3 regions of the Streptomyces sp. NPDC004721 genome follow, and region 2 is predicted to be linked to each of the others. Evidence: predicted binding sites of a transcription regulator. Region 2 holds the regulator's gene; each other region holds the start of a gene.

Region 1 (4,258 bases), on a different contig from region 2:
GGACGTCGCCGGCAAGCCGAACCTGAACCCGGGCTGGACCAAGCTCGTCCGGGCCGACCGCCTCGCCCGCGAACTGGGGGTGACCGGCGGCCTGTACGTGAAGGACGACTCCGGCAACCCGACGCACTCCTTCAAGGACCGCGTGGTCGCCCAGGCGCTGGAGGCGGCCCGCGCCTTCGGCTTCACGACCCTCTCCTGCTCCTCGACCGGCAACCTGGCCGGTGCCGTCGGCGCCGCGGCCGCCCGCGCCGGGCTGCGCTCCTGCGTGTTCATCCCGCACGACCTGGAGCAGGGCAAGGTCGTGATGGCCGCGATCTACGGCGGCGAACTCGTCGGCATCGAGGGCAACTACGACGACGTGAACCGTTTCTGCTCCGAGCTGATCGGCGATCCGGCCGGCGAGGGCTGGGGCTTCGTCAACGTCAACCTGCGGCCGTACTACGCCGAGGGCTCCAAGACGCTGGCGTACGAGATCTGCGAGCAGCTCGGCTGGCGGCTGCCGGACCAGATCGTCGTCCCGATCGCCTCGGGCTCCCAGCTCACCAAGGTCGACAAGGGCCTGCGGGAGCTGATCGAGCTGGGGCTGGTCGAGGACAAGCCGTACAAGGTCTTCGGTGCCCAGGCCGAGGGCTGCTCGCCGGTGTCCACCGCCTTCAAGGCCGGCCACGAGGTCGTGCGGCCGCAGAAGCCGAACACGATCGCCAAGTCCCTGGCCATCGGCAACCCGGCCGACGGCCCGTACGTTCTGGACATCGCGCGCCGCACCGGTGGCGCGGTGGAGGACGTGACCGACGAGCAGGTCGTCGACGCCATCAAGCTGCTGGCGCGGACCGAGGGCATCTTCGCCGAGACCGCGGGCGGTGTGACGGTCGGCGTGACGAAGAAGCTGGTCGAGGACGGCGTCCTCGACCCGACGAAGACCACCGTCGTCCTCAACACCGGCGACGGGCTGAAGACGCTGGACGCGGTGGCCGGCACCGGCCTGACCGCGACGATCCGTCCGACCCTGGACTCCTTCCGAGAGGCTGGCCTGGCATGAGCGTGACCGTTCGCATCCCCACCATCCTGCGCACCTACACCGGCGGCCGGGCCGAGGTGAACGCCGAGGGCGCGACCCTGTCCGAGGTCATCTCGGACCTGGAGAAGAACCACACGGGCATCGCGGCACGGGTTCTGGACGACCAGGGCAAGCTGCGCCGCTTCGTCAACGTGTACGTCAACGACGACGACGTCCGGTTCGAGCAGGGCCTCGAGACGGCCACCCCGGACGGCGCGGGCGTCTCGATCATCCCGGCGGTCGCCGGCGGCTGATCATTGCCTTCGGTAATCCCGGTTACGCAGAGTTCATCGAATTGCCCCCTCCGTGAGAGAAGCGGAGGGGGCAATTCTGTGTGATTGAGCGCGGTACAGTTGGGGAACGCGCCCTCGAACTCCGAATCCGGGGCCATGGATTCCTGCCGCGAGCCCGGCAAGAAGTAGCCAAAGTCTGCGGGCCTTTTGCGGCATTTGCCTTGTCTGTGGGGCCCGACTTGCCCTGAATTTGCGTGAATTCTTCCTATATTCCGGACCGCGTACGTCCAGATTTCTCGTCCGATTGACCTGTTGCAGACGGCAGTTGGACAGATACATTCAGCCGCGGTCGACGCGTTCCGGCGCACGCCCCCGATCCACGGGGGGTGAGGTCTGACCCGGGTCCGCGAAGTGTGGATCTGTGCAAGGGCCAGTAATAGGGGAGTTAGGCATGGCTCAGGGCACCGTCAAGTGGTTCAACGCGGAGAAGGGGTACGGCTTCATCGCGGTCGACGGTGGTGCGGACGTCTTCGTCCACTACAGCGCGATCCAGATGGACGGCTACCGCACGCTGGAAGAGGGCCAGCGGGTCGAGTTCGAGATCTCGCAGGGCCAGAAGGGTCCGCAGGCCGACATGGTCCGTGTCACGGCCTGAATCGCGCGACCACCGCAAGCGACGTTCTTCTTCGGAAGGGCCCGCACCTCCGCTGCCGGGGTGCGGGCCCTTCGCTGTGCCGGCGCACCGCCCCGTCCGGCGGTCGGCACGCCCGGGTCCGCGCACCGCGCGCTCGCACGGCCCGGCACACCCGTGTTCGCGCCCGGCTGAGTGCCCCGCCGACCGCCGAAGGCGCTTGCACTCGAAGGGGTCGAGTGCTAATCATTGGCGTTAGCACTCTGAAGGTGAGAGTGACAACGAAGGACCGGGTCGGTGAGGCCACGGGCCGGGTGGGGCAAGGAACCACCGGTCGGGGCCGTCCGTCGCGGGCGCGGGCGCGGTCCGAAGTAATCACCCCCAGTCCTGGGAGGACCACTTCACATGGCCAAGATCATCGCGTTCGACGAGGAGGCGCGGCGAGGCCTCGAGCGCGGCATGAACCAGCTCGCGGACGCCGTCAAGGTGACCCTCGGCCCCAAGGGCCGCAACGTCGTCCTCGAGAAGAAGTGGGGTGCCCCCACGATCACCAACGACGGTGTCTCCATCGCCAAGGAGATCGAGCTCGAGGACCCGTACGAGAAGATCGGCGCCGAGCTGGTCAAGGAAGTCGCCAAGAAGACGGACGACGTCGCCGGTGACGGTACGACCACCGCGACCGTGCTTGCCCAGGCCCTGGTCAAGGAAGGCCTGCGCAACGTCGCCGCCGGTGCCAACCCGATGGCCCTGAAGCGCGGTATCGAGAAGGCCGTCGAGGCCGTCTCCGCCGCCCTGCTCGACCAGGCCAAGGAGGTCGAGACCAAGGAGCAGATCGCCTCCACCGCCTCCATCTCCGCCGCCGACACCCAGATCGGCGAGCTCATCGCCGAGGCCATGGACAAGGTCGGCAAGGAAGGCGTCATCACCGTCGAGGAGTCGCAGACCTTCGGTCTGGAGCTCGAGCTCACCGAGGGCATGCGCTTCGACAAGGGCTACATCTCCGCCTACTTCGCGACCGACATGGAGCGCATGGAGGCGTCGCTCGAGGACCCGTACATCCTCATCGCCAACTCCAAGATCTCCTCGGTCAAGGACCTGCTCCCGCTCCTGGAGAAGGTCATGCAGTCGGGCAAGCCGCTGCTGATCATCGCCGAGGACGTCGAGGGCGAGGCCCTGTCGACCCTGGTCGTCAACAAGATCCGCGGCACCTTCAAGTCCGTCGCCGTCAAGGCCCCGGGCTTCGGCGACCGCCGCAAGGCCATGCTCGGCGACATCGCCATCCTCACGGGCGGCGAGGTCATCTCCGAGGAGGTCGGCCTCAAGCTGGAGAACGCGACCCTGGACCTCCTGGGCCGCGCCCGCAAGGTCGTCATCACCAAGGACGAGACCACCATCGTCGACGGTGCCGGCTCCTCCGACCAGGTCAACGGCCGGGTCAACCAGATCCGCGCCGAGATCGAGAACAGCGACTCCGACTACGACCGCGAGAAGCTCCAGGAGCGCCTGGCGAAGCTCGCCGGCGGTGTCGCGGTCATCAAGGCCGGTGCCGCCACCGAGGTGGAGCTCAAGGAGCGCAAGCACCGCATCGAGGACGCCGTGCGCAACGCCAAGGCGGCCGTCGAGGAGGGCATCGTCGCCGGTGGTGGCGTGGCCCTGCTCCAGACCACCAACGTCTTCGAGAAGCTGGAGCTCGAGGGTGACGAGGCGACCGGCGCGCAGGCCGTGAAGCTCGCCCTGGAGGCCCCGCTCAAGCAGATCGCCGTCAACGCCGGCCTCGAGGGCGGCGTCGTGGTGGAGAAGGTCCGCAACCTCACCCCGGGCCACGGCCTGAACGCCGCGACCGGTGAGTACGTCGACCTGGTCGCCGAGGGCATCATCGACCCGGCGAAGGTGACCCGTTCCGCGCTGCAGAACGCCGCCTCCATCGCCGCGCTGTTCCTCACCACCGAGGCCGTCATCGCCGACAAGCCGGAGAAGGCCGCCGCGCCGGCCGGCGGCGGCATGCCGGGCGGTGACATGGACTTCTGATCCTCTCGAGGATCGGATCCGTCCTTCACGTACCGAGGGCGGCACTCCCTGGAGACAGGGGGTGCCGCCCTCGGGCGTGTTCCGGGTCACAGGAGTGGCTCGGTGGAATGCCGTGGCAGGCAGGGCAGTTGACGCCGGTGCCCGGCTGACGCGCGTGCGCGCCGGCCGGTACCGACCACGATTCCGAGGAGCCCCCCCACGTGACCGTCACCGCCTCCGAGTCCGCTTCCGGGTCCGCGTCCCGCGCGGCCGAGATCCTCTCCCGCCCCGTCACTCTGAACGGCCTCACCGTCCCCAATCGGATCGTGA
Region 2 (4,258 bases):
CCGCCCCGCAGAAGCCCGTCCCGGGCTCCTCCACGACCAGACCCGGCTCGGCGGAAACCTCCGGCACGGTCCGCGGCTTCTTCCAGGGAGGAGTGAGGTCGGGCGAGTACTGGCGCATTCGAGTGACGATATGGACAGGCCCGTGTCCGATCAGGGCGACACGCCGAAGCGCGCGGCCAGGGCGTCCCGCTGGGCGCGGACGAAGGCGGCGTCCACCACCGCTCCGTGACCGGGGACGTACAGCGCGTCCTCGCCGCCGAGCGCCAGCAGTTGGTCGAGGGCGGCTGGCCACCGGGACGGCACGGCGTCCGGGCCGGCCTGGGGCTCGCCGGACTCCTCGACCAGGTCCCCGCAGAACACCACCGGCTGCTCGCCCGGCACCACCACGGCGAGGTCGTGCCCCGTGTGGCCCGGACCCACGTTCACCAGCAGCGCCTCCCGCCCGCCGCCGAGCCGCAGGCTCAGCCGGTCGCCGACCTCGCGGCCGGGGCGTACCAGCGCGTCCGCCGCCTCGCGTGCCGCCCCCGCGTCCAGCCCGTGGCGCATCGCGTCCGCGCGCAGTTCCTCGCGCCCGCCGGTGAACACGGCGGCCGCGCCCGCGGCGGCGAACACCTCCGCGCCGGTGAACTCGGCGGCCCCGAAGACGTGGTCGAAGTGCGGGTGGGTGAGCGCGAGAAGTGTCACACGGCCACCGGAGAGCTCCCGCGCCCGCGCGCACAACCGCGCGCCCTCCGCGCGGCTCGACCCCGCGTCGACCATCAGCGCGGCGTCCGCCCCGACGACGAGCCCGGCCGTGCAGTCCCACACCGGAAGGCGGCACCGCCCGACGCCGTCCGCCAGCCGTTCCCATTCCAGTTCGTCCCGAGGCTCTTCCCGAGGTGCGTCCCTAGGCTCTTTACGAGGTTCTTCCCGACCAGCCGTCATACGGCGACGCTAGTCGCGACCGCGGCCGGGTACGACATCCTGGCCGATCCCGGGTGATCCCGGTCCCGACCTCGTAGTCCGTCGCGGCCCGGCCTTGCCGGGGGCGTACCCGGCGGCCGTACACTGGGCCGGGTAGAGCTGGCACTCGTATGCGCAGAGTGCCAGGCGGGTGGCCGAGGAACGACCCTGGAGGTGTGCGCGATGCTCAGCGAGCGGCGGCTTCAGGTGCTGCGCGCCATCGTCCAGGACTACGTCGGCACCGAGGAGCCGGTGGGCTCCAAGGCCCTCACCGAGCGGCACAGCCTGGGCGTCTCACCGGCCACGGTCCGCAACGACATGGCGGCCCTGGAGGACGAGGGCTACATCGCCCAGCCGCACACCAGTGCCGGCCGTATCCCCACCGACAAGGGGTACCGCCTGTTCGTCGACAAGCTGGCCGAGGTCAAGCCGATGACCGCGCCCGAGCGGCGCGCCATCCAGAACTTCCTCGACGGCGCCGTCGACCTCGACGACGTGGTGGCCCGCACGGTACGGCTGCTCGCCCAGCTGACCCGGCAGGTCGCCGTCGTGCAGTACCCGTCGCTGACCCGTTCGACCGTGCGGCACGTGGAGCTGCTGGCCCTCGCGCCCGCGCGGGTGATGCTCGTGCTGATCACGGACACCGGCCGGGTCGAGCAGCGGATGGTGGACTGCCCGGCGCCCTTCGGGGAGACCTCCCTGGCCGACCTGAGGGCGCGGCTGAACAGCCGGGTCGCGGGGCGCCGTTTCACGGACGTCCCACACCTCGTGGAGGACCTGCCCGACGGCTTCGACGTCGAGGACCGGGGTACCGTCTCGACCGTGCTCTCCACCCTCCTGGAGACGCTCGTCGAGGAGAACGAGGAGCGGCTGGTCATCGGCGGCACCGCCAACCTGACCCGCTTCGCGCACGACTTCCCGCTCACGATCCGGCCCGTTCTGGAGGCGCTGGAGGAGCAGGTCGTGATGCTGAGGCTGCTCGGTGAGACGCAGAATCCGGGCATGACCGTGCGCATCGGTCACGAGAACGCCCACGAAGGACTCAACTCCACGTCCATCGTGTCGGTCGGCTACGGTTCGGGCGGCGAGGCAGTGGCCAAGCTCGGCGTGGTCGGACCGACCCGCATGGATTACCCGGGAACGATGGGAGCGGTACGCGCAGTGGCACGGTACGTCGGACAGATCCTGGCGGAGTCGTAGGTGGCCACGGACTACTACGCCGTTCTCGGCGTGCGCCGTGACGCGTCGCAGGAAGAGATCAAGAAGGCCTTCCGGCGGCTCGCGCGCGAGCTGCACCCGGACGTCAACCCGGATCCCAAGACCCAGGAGCGGTTCAAGGAGATCAACGCCGCTTACGAGGTGCTCTCCGACCCGCAGAAGAAGCAGGTCTACGATCTCGGCGGCGACCCCCTCTCGCAGGCCGGCGCGGCCGGCGCGAGCGGCTTCGGGGCCGGTTCCTTCGGGAACTTCTCCGACATCATGGACGCCTTCTTCGGCACGGCGTCGCAGCGCGGACCGCGTTCGCGCACGCGCCGGGGCCAGGACGCGATGATCCGGCTCGAGGTCGAGCTGGACGAGGCGGCCTTCGGCACCACGAAGGACATCCAGGTCGACACGGCCGTCGTCTGCAGCACGTGCAGCGGCGAGGGCGCGGCTCCGGGCACGACCGCACAGACGTGCGACATGTGCCGCGGCCGGGGTGAGGTCTCGCAGGTCACCCGGTCCTTCCTGGGCCAGGTCATGACGTCGCGTCCGTGCCCCCAGTGCCAGGGCTTCGGCACGGTGGTGCCCACCCCGTGCCCGGAGTGCGCCGGCGACGGCCGCATCCGCGCCCGCCGCACCCTGACCGTGAAGATCCCGGCCGGGGTCGACAACGGCACGCGCATCCAGCTCGCGGGCGAGGGCGAGGTCGGCCCCGGCGGCGGTCCGGCCGGCGACCTGTACGTCGAGATCCACGAGCTGCCGCACTCGACGTTCCAGCGGCGCGGCGACGACCTGCACTGCACGGTCACCATCCCGATGACCGCGGCGGCCCTCGGCACCAAGGTGCCGCTGGAGACCCTGGACGGCCTGGAGGAGGTCGACATCCGCCCGGGCACCCAGTCCGGCCAGTCGATCCCGCTGCACGGCCGCGGCGTCACGCACCTGCGCGGCGGCGGCCGGGGCGACCTCATCGTCCACGTCGAGGTCCAGACCCCGACCAAGCTCGACCCCGAGCAGGAACGCCTGCTGCGCGAGCTCTCCAAGCTGCGCGGCGAGGAACGCCCGCAGGGGCAGTTCCAGCCAGGGCAGCAGGGCTTGTTCTCGCGGTTGAAGGACGCGTTCAACGGTCGCTGACGCGGGGGCTGGAGCGGCCGGGGGTTCCGGGGGCTGCCCCCGGCAGGCACAGCCAGCCGGGGCAGCAAGGTGGTTGGCCCGGAAGGGATTCCTCCGGCATATGCCAGAGGTCGCCCGGATTCGGACTCGTCAGGGGGACGTGACAACATGCCGTCATGTCCTCCGCACTGACCGATCTCTTCCCGCACCCGATCGTGCAGGCGCCGATGGCGGGCGGTCCCGCGGTGCCGCCGCTCGCCGCGGCGGTTTCCGATGCCGGCGGACTGGGATTCCTCGCCGCCGGTTACAAGACCGCCGACGGCATGTACCAGGAGATCAAGCAGCTGCGCGGACTGACCGGCCGCCCCTTCGGCGTCAACGTGTTCATGCCGCAGCCGGAGAGCGCCGAGACCGGCGCCGTCGACCTCTACGCCCACCAGCTCGCCGGCGAGCCCGGCTGGTACGAGACCGAACTCGGCGACCCGGAGTCCGGACGCGACGACGGCTACGACGCCAAGCTCGCCGTGCTCCTGGAAGACCCGGTGCCCGTCGTCTCCTTCCACTTCGGCGTGCCCGCCCCCGAGGTCGTGGACTCCCTGCACCGGGTCGGCACCTTCGTCCTCGCCACCGCAACCACCACCGAGGAGGCGCTCGCCGTGGACCGCTCGGGCGCGGACGCGGTGATCGCCCAGGGCGTGGAGGCGGGCGGCCACCAGGGCACCCACCGCGACCTGCCGGAACAGAACGGCGCCGGGAACGGCGTGCTCTCGCTCGTCGCGCAGATCCGCGAGGCGGTCGCGCTGCCGATCATCGCCACGGGCGGCATCATGCGCGGCAGCCAGATCGCCGCCGTGCTCGCGGCGGGCGCCCGCGCAGCCCAGCTCGGCACGGCCTTCCTCGTCACCCCCGAGTCCGGCGCGCACGACCTGCACAAGCAGGCGCTCACCGACCCGGTGTTCCCGCGTACGGAGCTGACCCGGGCGTTCTCCGGGCGGCCGGC
Region 3 (4,258 bases), on a different contig from region 2:
AGGCCAAGCACCGGAAGCTCCGGGTCGTAGCGGCGCACGGCCTCCGCGACGGCGGCGGCCTGCGCCTCGTGGTGGACGATCGTGTTGTAGAGGGCGCCGTGCGGCTTCACGTACGCGACGCGGGTGCCGGCGAGCCGGGCGAAGCCGTCGAGCGCGGCGATCTGGTAGACGACGTCGTTGACCAGCTCGGCGGGGTCGACGTCGATGAAGCGGCGCCCGAAGCCCGCCAGGTCCCGGTAGCCCACCTGGGCGCCGATGGCGACGCCGCGCTCGGCGGCCCGCTCGCACGTCCGGCGCATCACGGTGGGGTCGCCGGCGTGAAAGCCGCAGGCCACATTGGCGCTGGTGACGAGGGACAGCAGCGCGTCGTCGTCACCGAGCCGCCACTGCCCGAAGCCCTCGCCGAGGTCACTGTTGAGATCGATCATGAACGCTCCGCAGCTCGGTTCTGCCACTCGGGACGGATCATGCGCCGTGCAGGTCGCGGTACTCGGCGACGGCGTCCCTTTTCGCACCCGGCCGTCGCACCCCCGCATCATGCCGCAGGCCACCGTCAATGGGGCCGACGACGACGGTGCCCGGCACCCCCGTAGGGGTGCCGGGCACCGGTGGTTCGGTTCAGCTCAGCGGAGTGCTCAGTGGGCGTGGCCGTGGCCGTGGCCCGCGGCGGCCGGCTCTTCCTCTTCCTTCTTCTCGACGACCAGGGTCTCGGTCGTGAGCAGGAGGGAGGCGATGGAGGCGGCGTTCTCCAGGGCGGAGCGGGTGACCTTGACCGGGTCGATGACGCCGGCCTTGATCAGGTCACCGTACTCGCCGGTGGCGGCGTTGTAGCCGCTGCCCTTCTCCAGCTCCGCCACCTTGGAGACGATGACGTAGCCCTCGAGACCGGCGTTCTCGGCGATCCAGCGCAGCGGCTCGACGGCGGCGCGGCGGACGACCGCGACACCCGTGGCCTCGTCGCCGGTCTTGTCGAGGTTGCCCTCCAGGACCTTCACGGCGTGGACGAGCGCGGAGCCACCACCGGAGACGATGCCCTCCTCGACCGCGGCGCGGGTCGCGGAGATGGCGTCCTCCAGACGGTGCTTCTTCTCCTTCAGCTCCACCTCGGTGGCGGCGCCGACCTTGATCACGCACACGCCGCCGGCCAGCTTCGCGAGGCGCTCCTGGAGCTTCTCGCGGTCCCAGTCGGAGTCGGTGTTCTCGATCTCGGCCTTGATCTGGGAGATGCGGCCCTCCACGTCGCCCTTCTTGCCGGCGCCGTCGACGATCGTGGTGTCGTCCTTGGTGACGGTGACGCGGCGGGCGGAGCCGAGGACGTCCAGACCGGCCTGGTCGAGCTTGAGGCCGACCTCCTCGGAGATGACCGTGGCGCCGGTGAGGACCGCCATGTCCTGGAGCATCGCCTTGCGGCGGTCGCCGAAGCCGGGGGCCTTGACGGCCACGGCGTTGAACGTGCCACGGATCTTGTTGACGACCAGGGTCGACAGGGCCTCGCCGTCGACGTCCTCGGCGATGATCAGCAGCGGCTTCGAGGCGTTGCCCTGGATGATCTTCTCGAGGAGCGGGAGCAGGTCCGCGATGGCGGAGATCTTGCCCTGGTGGATCAGGATGTACGGGTCGTCGAGGACGGCCTCCATACGCTCCTGGTCCGTGACGAAGTACGGGGACAGGTAGCCCTTGTCGAAGGCCATGCCCTCGGTGAAGTCCAGCTCCAGACCGAAGGTGTTGGACTCCTCGACGGTGATGACGCCGTCCTTGCCGACCTTGTCCATCGCCTCGGCGATGAGCTCGCCGACCTGCTGGTCCTGGGCGGACAGCGCGGCGACGGCGGCGATGTCGGACTTCTCGTCGATCGGGCGGGCCGAGGCGTGCAGGTCGTCGGAGACGGCCTTGACCGCGGCGTCGATGCCCTTCTTGAGCGCGGCCGGGGAGGCGCCCGCGGCGACGTTCTTCAGGCCCTCGCGCACGAGCGCCTGGGCCAGCACGGTGGCGGTGGTGGTGCCGTCACCCGCGATGTCGTTGGTCTTGGTCGCCACCTCCTTCACCAGCTGGGCGCCGAGGTTCTCGTACGGGTCCTCGATCTCGACCTCACGGGCGATGGTGACGCCGTCGTTGGTGATGGTGGGCGCGCCGAACTTCTTGTCGATGACGACGTTGCGGCCCTTGGGGCCGATCGTCACCTTGACCGTGTCGGCAAGCTTGTTGACGCCGCGCTCGAGGGCGCGACGGGCGTCCTCGTCGAACTTCAGGATCTTCGCCATGGCAGCGGGAGCCCTCTCGAAATCTGATGGAAAGACACTGCGCCCCGGGCGCCCGGCTTCTTATCGGTCGCGGGGGGCCAGGGGCGCAGCTCAAGCAGAATTGCTTCGTCTTGGTGAAGAAGCGGGTGAACTACTTCTCGATGATCGCGAGGACGTCGCGAGCCGAGAGGACGAGGTACTCCTCGTTGTTGTACTTCACCTCGGTGCCGCCGTACTTGCTGTAGAGCACGACGTCGCCGACCTTCACGTCAAGCGGAAGACGGTTGCCGTCCTCGAAGCGGCCCGGGCCCACGGCCAGGACGACGCCCTCCTGGGGCTTCTCCTTCGCGGTGTCCGGGATGACCAGGCCAGAGGCCGTGGTCTGCTCGGCGTCCAGCGGCTGGACCACAATGCGGTCCTCGAGCGGCTTGATGGCAACCTTGGTGCTGGCGGTCGTCACGATCCGACCTCCCCCTTCGGAGATCTCACGGGGTTAACTGTCTGAGGTGGCGACCAGGTGGATCCGTCGTCGCGGGTGCCGGACCTGCCCGTCGCTTTGTTGGCACTCTCCAGGGGGGAGTGCCAGACCTGAGACTATGACCGTCGTTAGCACTCGGTCAAGCGGAGTGCCAATTGCCTCGTGGCGCGTCGGGGGTGGGGTGCGTTTGGGGGAACGTCTGTTCAAGGTGCTGTGGGTCTGTGCGGACGGCCCTGGGGGCTTCGCCCCGGACCCCCGTCTTCGGCCTGGACGGCCTCGTCCTCAAGCGCCGGACGGGCTGCTTGATGCCGGACTCGGCTGAGAACCCCTGCTCAGAGATAGTCCTGCAGCCGGCCCACCGTCAGGCCCTTCTTCTGGATTCTGCGGAGCAGGCGGGTCGTGCGGTCGCGTAGGGGTGGGCCGTCGAGGTCGTCGTCGTCCGAGGCGACGAGGAGGATGTCACCGGGGCGCAGTTCGTGGGGGCCGTGCCTGAAGCGCAGGCCGGTGTCGGTCGTGACGCCGCGCCACAGGGCGACCGCCGAGACCCCGCAGTCGGCGGCGGCGCGCAGGGTCGTCGTGTCGTATCTGCCGTAGGGCGGGCGGAAGAGGCGGGGACTGACGCCGAAGCGGGAGCGGATCTTGTCCCGCTGGCCGCAGATCTCGGCGCGCTGGCCCGCGTAGGACAGGCCGCGCAGCGAGGGGTGGTCCAGGGTGTGGTTCTGGAGGTCCGCGCCGACCGACATCAGGTGCGCGAAGTGCCCGTACCCCGGTCCGACGACACTGTCCGTGAGGAACATGCTGACCGGCAGCCGCAGTTCACGGACCATGTCGACGAACCGCGGATCCTTTTCCGCGCCGTCGTCGTAAGTGAGGAAGACCACCGGGTCGGAGGTCGCGACGCGGTCCACGACCTCGGGCAGGCCGCCGGACGGGGTGGCGCCGGCGAGCCGCGGCGGACGGTCCGGCGGCTTCGGCGGCGCGGCGAGCGGCGCCCTGAGCCCCCAGCGCCGGTAGGCCTGGTCGGCCTGGTCGGCCGTCGGGCTCTGCGACCGTACGCCCTGCGCCGCCTTGCGGCCGAGCCGCTCGAGGGGGTCGACGGACGTGGCACAGCCGGTCAGCAGCGAGGCGGCGAGCAGAGCCGCGGCCAGGCGCCGCGGCCGGACGGGCCGCGGTTTCACAGGTAGTCCTCCAGCCGGGCCACCGCGTACCCGTCGGCCGTGACCTTGTTCAGGAACCGGCGCATGTCGTCGGCCATCGTGCCGTTCCACTCGCCGCGGCCCCGGAAGTGGGTGAGCACGATGTCGCCGGGCCGCAGTCGCTGGTCGTCCTCGCGGAACTCCCAGTGGTCGACGTAGACCTCCTCGTTCCAGATGGGCGCGTACTCGATGCCGCAGGACCTGGCGGCGCGCAGGGTGTCCTGGTTGTAGTTGCCGTACGGCGGGCGGAACATCTTCGGGCGCTTGCCGAACCGCTCCTCCATGATGTCCTGCATGCCGCAGATCTCGCGCTTCTGCTCTTCGTAGGAGAGGGCCGGCAGGTA

What was found. The regulator HrcA, encoded in region 2, represses chaperone genes, less so after heat shock. The targets are predictions, from matches to a motif close to TTNGCACTCNGNNNNNCNGAGTGCNAA.
Region 1: a site for HrcA is predicted at 2,177-2,203, ahead of groL (chaperonin GroEL). Genes of this name have one in related genera too.
Region 3: a site for HrcA is predicted at 2,847-2,873, ahead of groES (co-chaperone GroES). Genes of this name have one in related genera too.

What each region holds. Positions count from the first base shown of each region.
Region 1 is NZ_JBSGBZ010000042.1:16,814-21,071, reverse strand. It holds gene thrC (threonine synthase) at 1-1,039, shown strand, start outside; gene ACWEK3_RS30355 (MoaD/ThiS family protein) at 1,036-1,311, shown strand; gene ACWEK3_RS30350 (cold-shock protein) at 1,742-1,945, shown strand; gene groL (chaperonin GroEL) at 2,327-3,949, shown strand; gene ACWEK3_RS30340 (NADH:flavin oxidoreductase) at 4,150-4,258, shown strand, end outside.
Region 2 is NZ_JBSGBZ010000026.1:70,046-74,303, forward strand. It holds gene ACWEK3_RS23875 (DUF3097 domain-containing protein) at 1-118, opposite strand, end outside; gene ACWEK3_RS23880 (MBL fold metallo-hydrolase) at 151-807, opposite strand; gene hrcA (heat-inducible transcriptional repressor HrcA) at 1,126-2,142, shown strand; gene dnaJ (molecular chaperone DnaJ) at 2,143-3,279, shown strand; gene ACWEK3_RS23895 (nitronate monooxygenase) at 3,435-4,258, shown strand, end outside.
Region 3 is NZ_JBSGBZ010000039.1:11,694-15,951, reverse strand. It holds gene ACWEK3_RS29235 (LamB/YcsF family protein) at 1-428, opposite strand, end outside; gene groL (chaperonin GroEL) at 636-2,261, opposite strand; gene groES (co-chaperone GroES) at 2,392-2,700, opposite strand; gene ACWEK3_RS29220 (polysaccharide deacetylase family protein) at 3,051-3,896, opposite strand; gene ACWEK3_RS29215 (polysaccharide deacetylase family protein) at 3,893-4,258, opposite strand, start outside.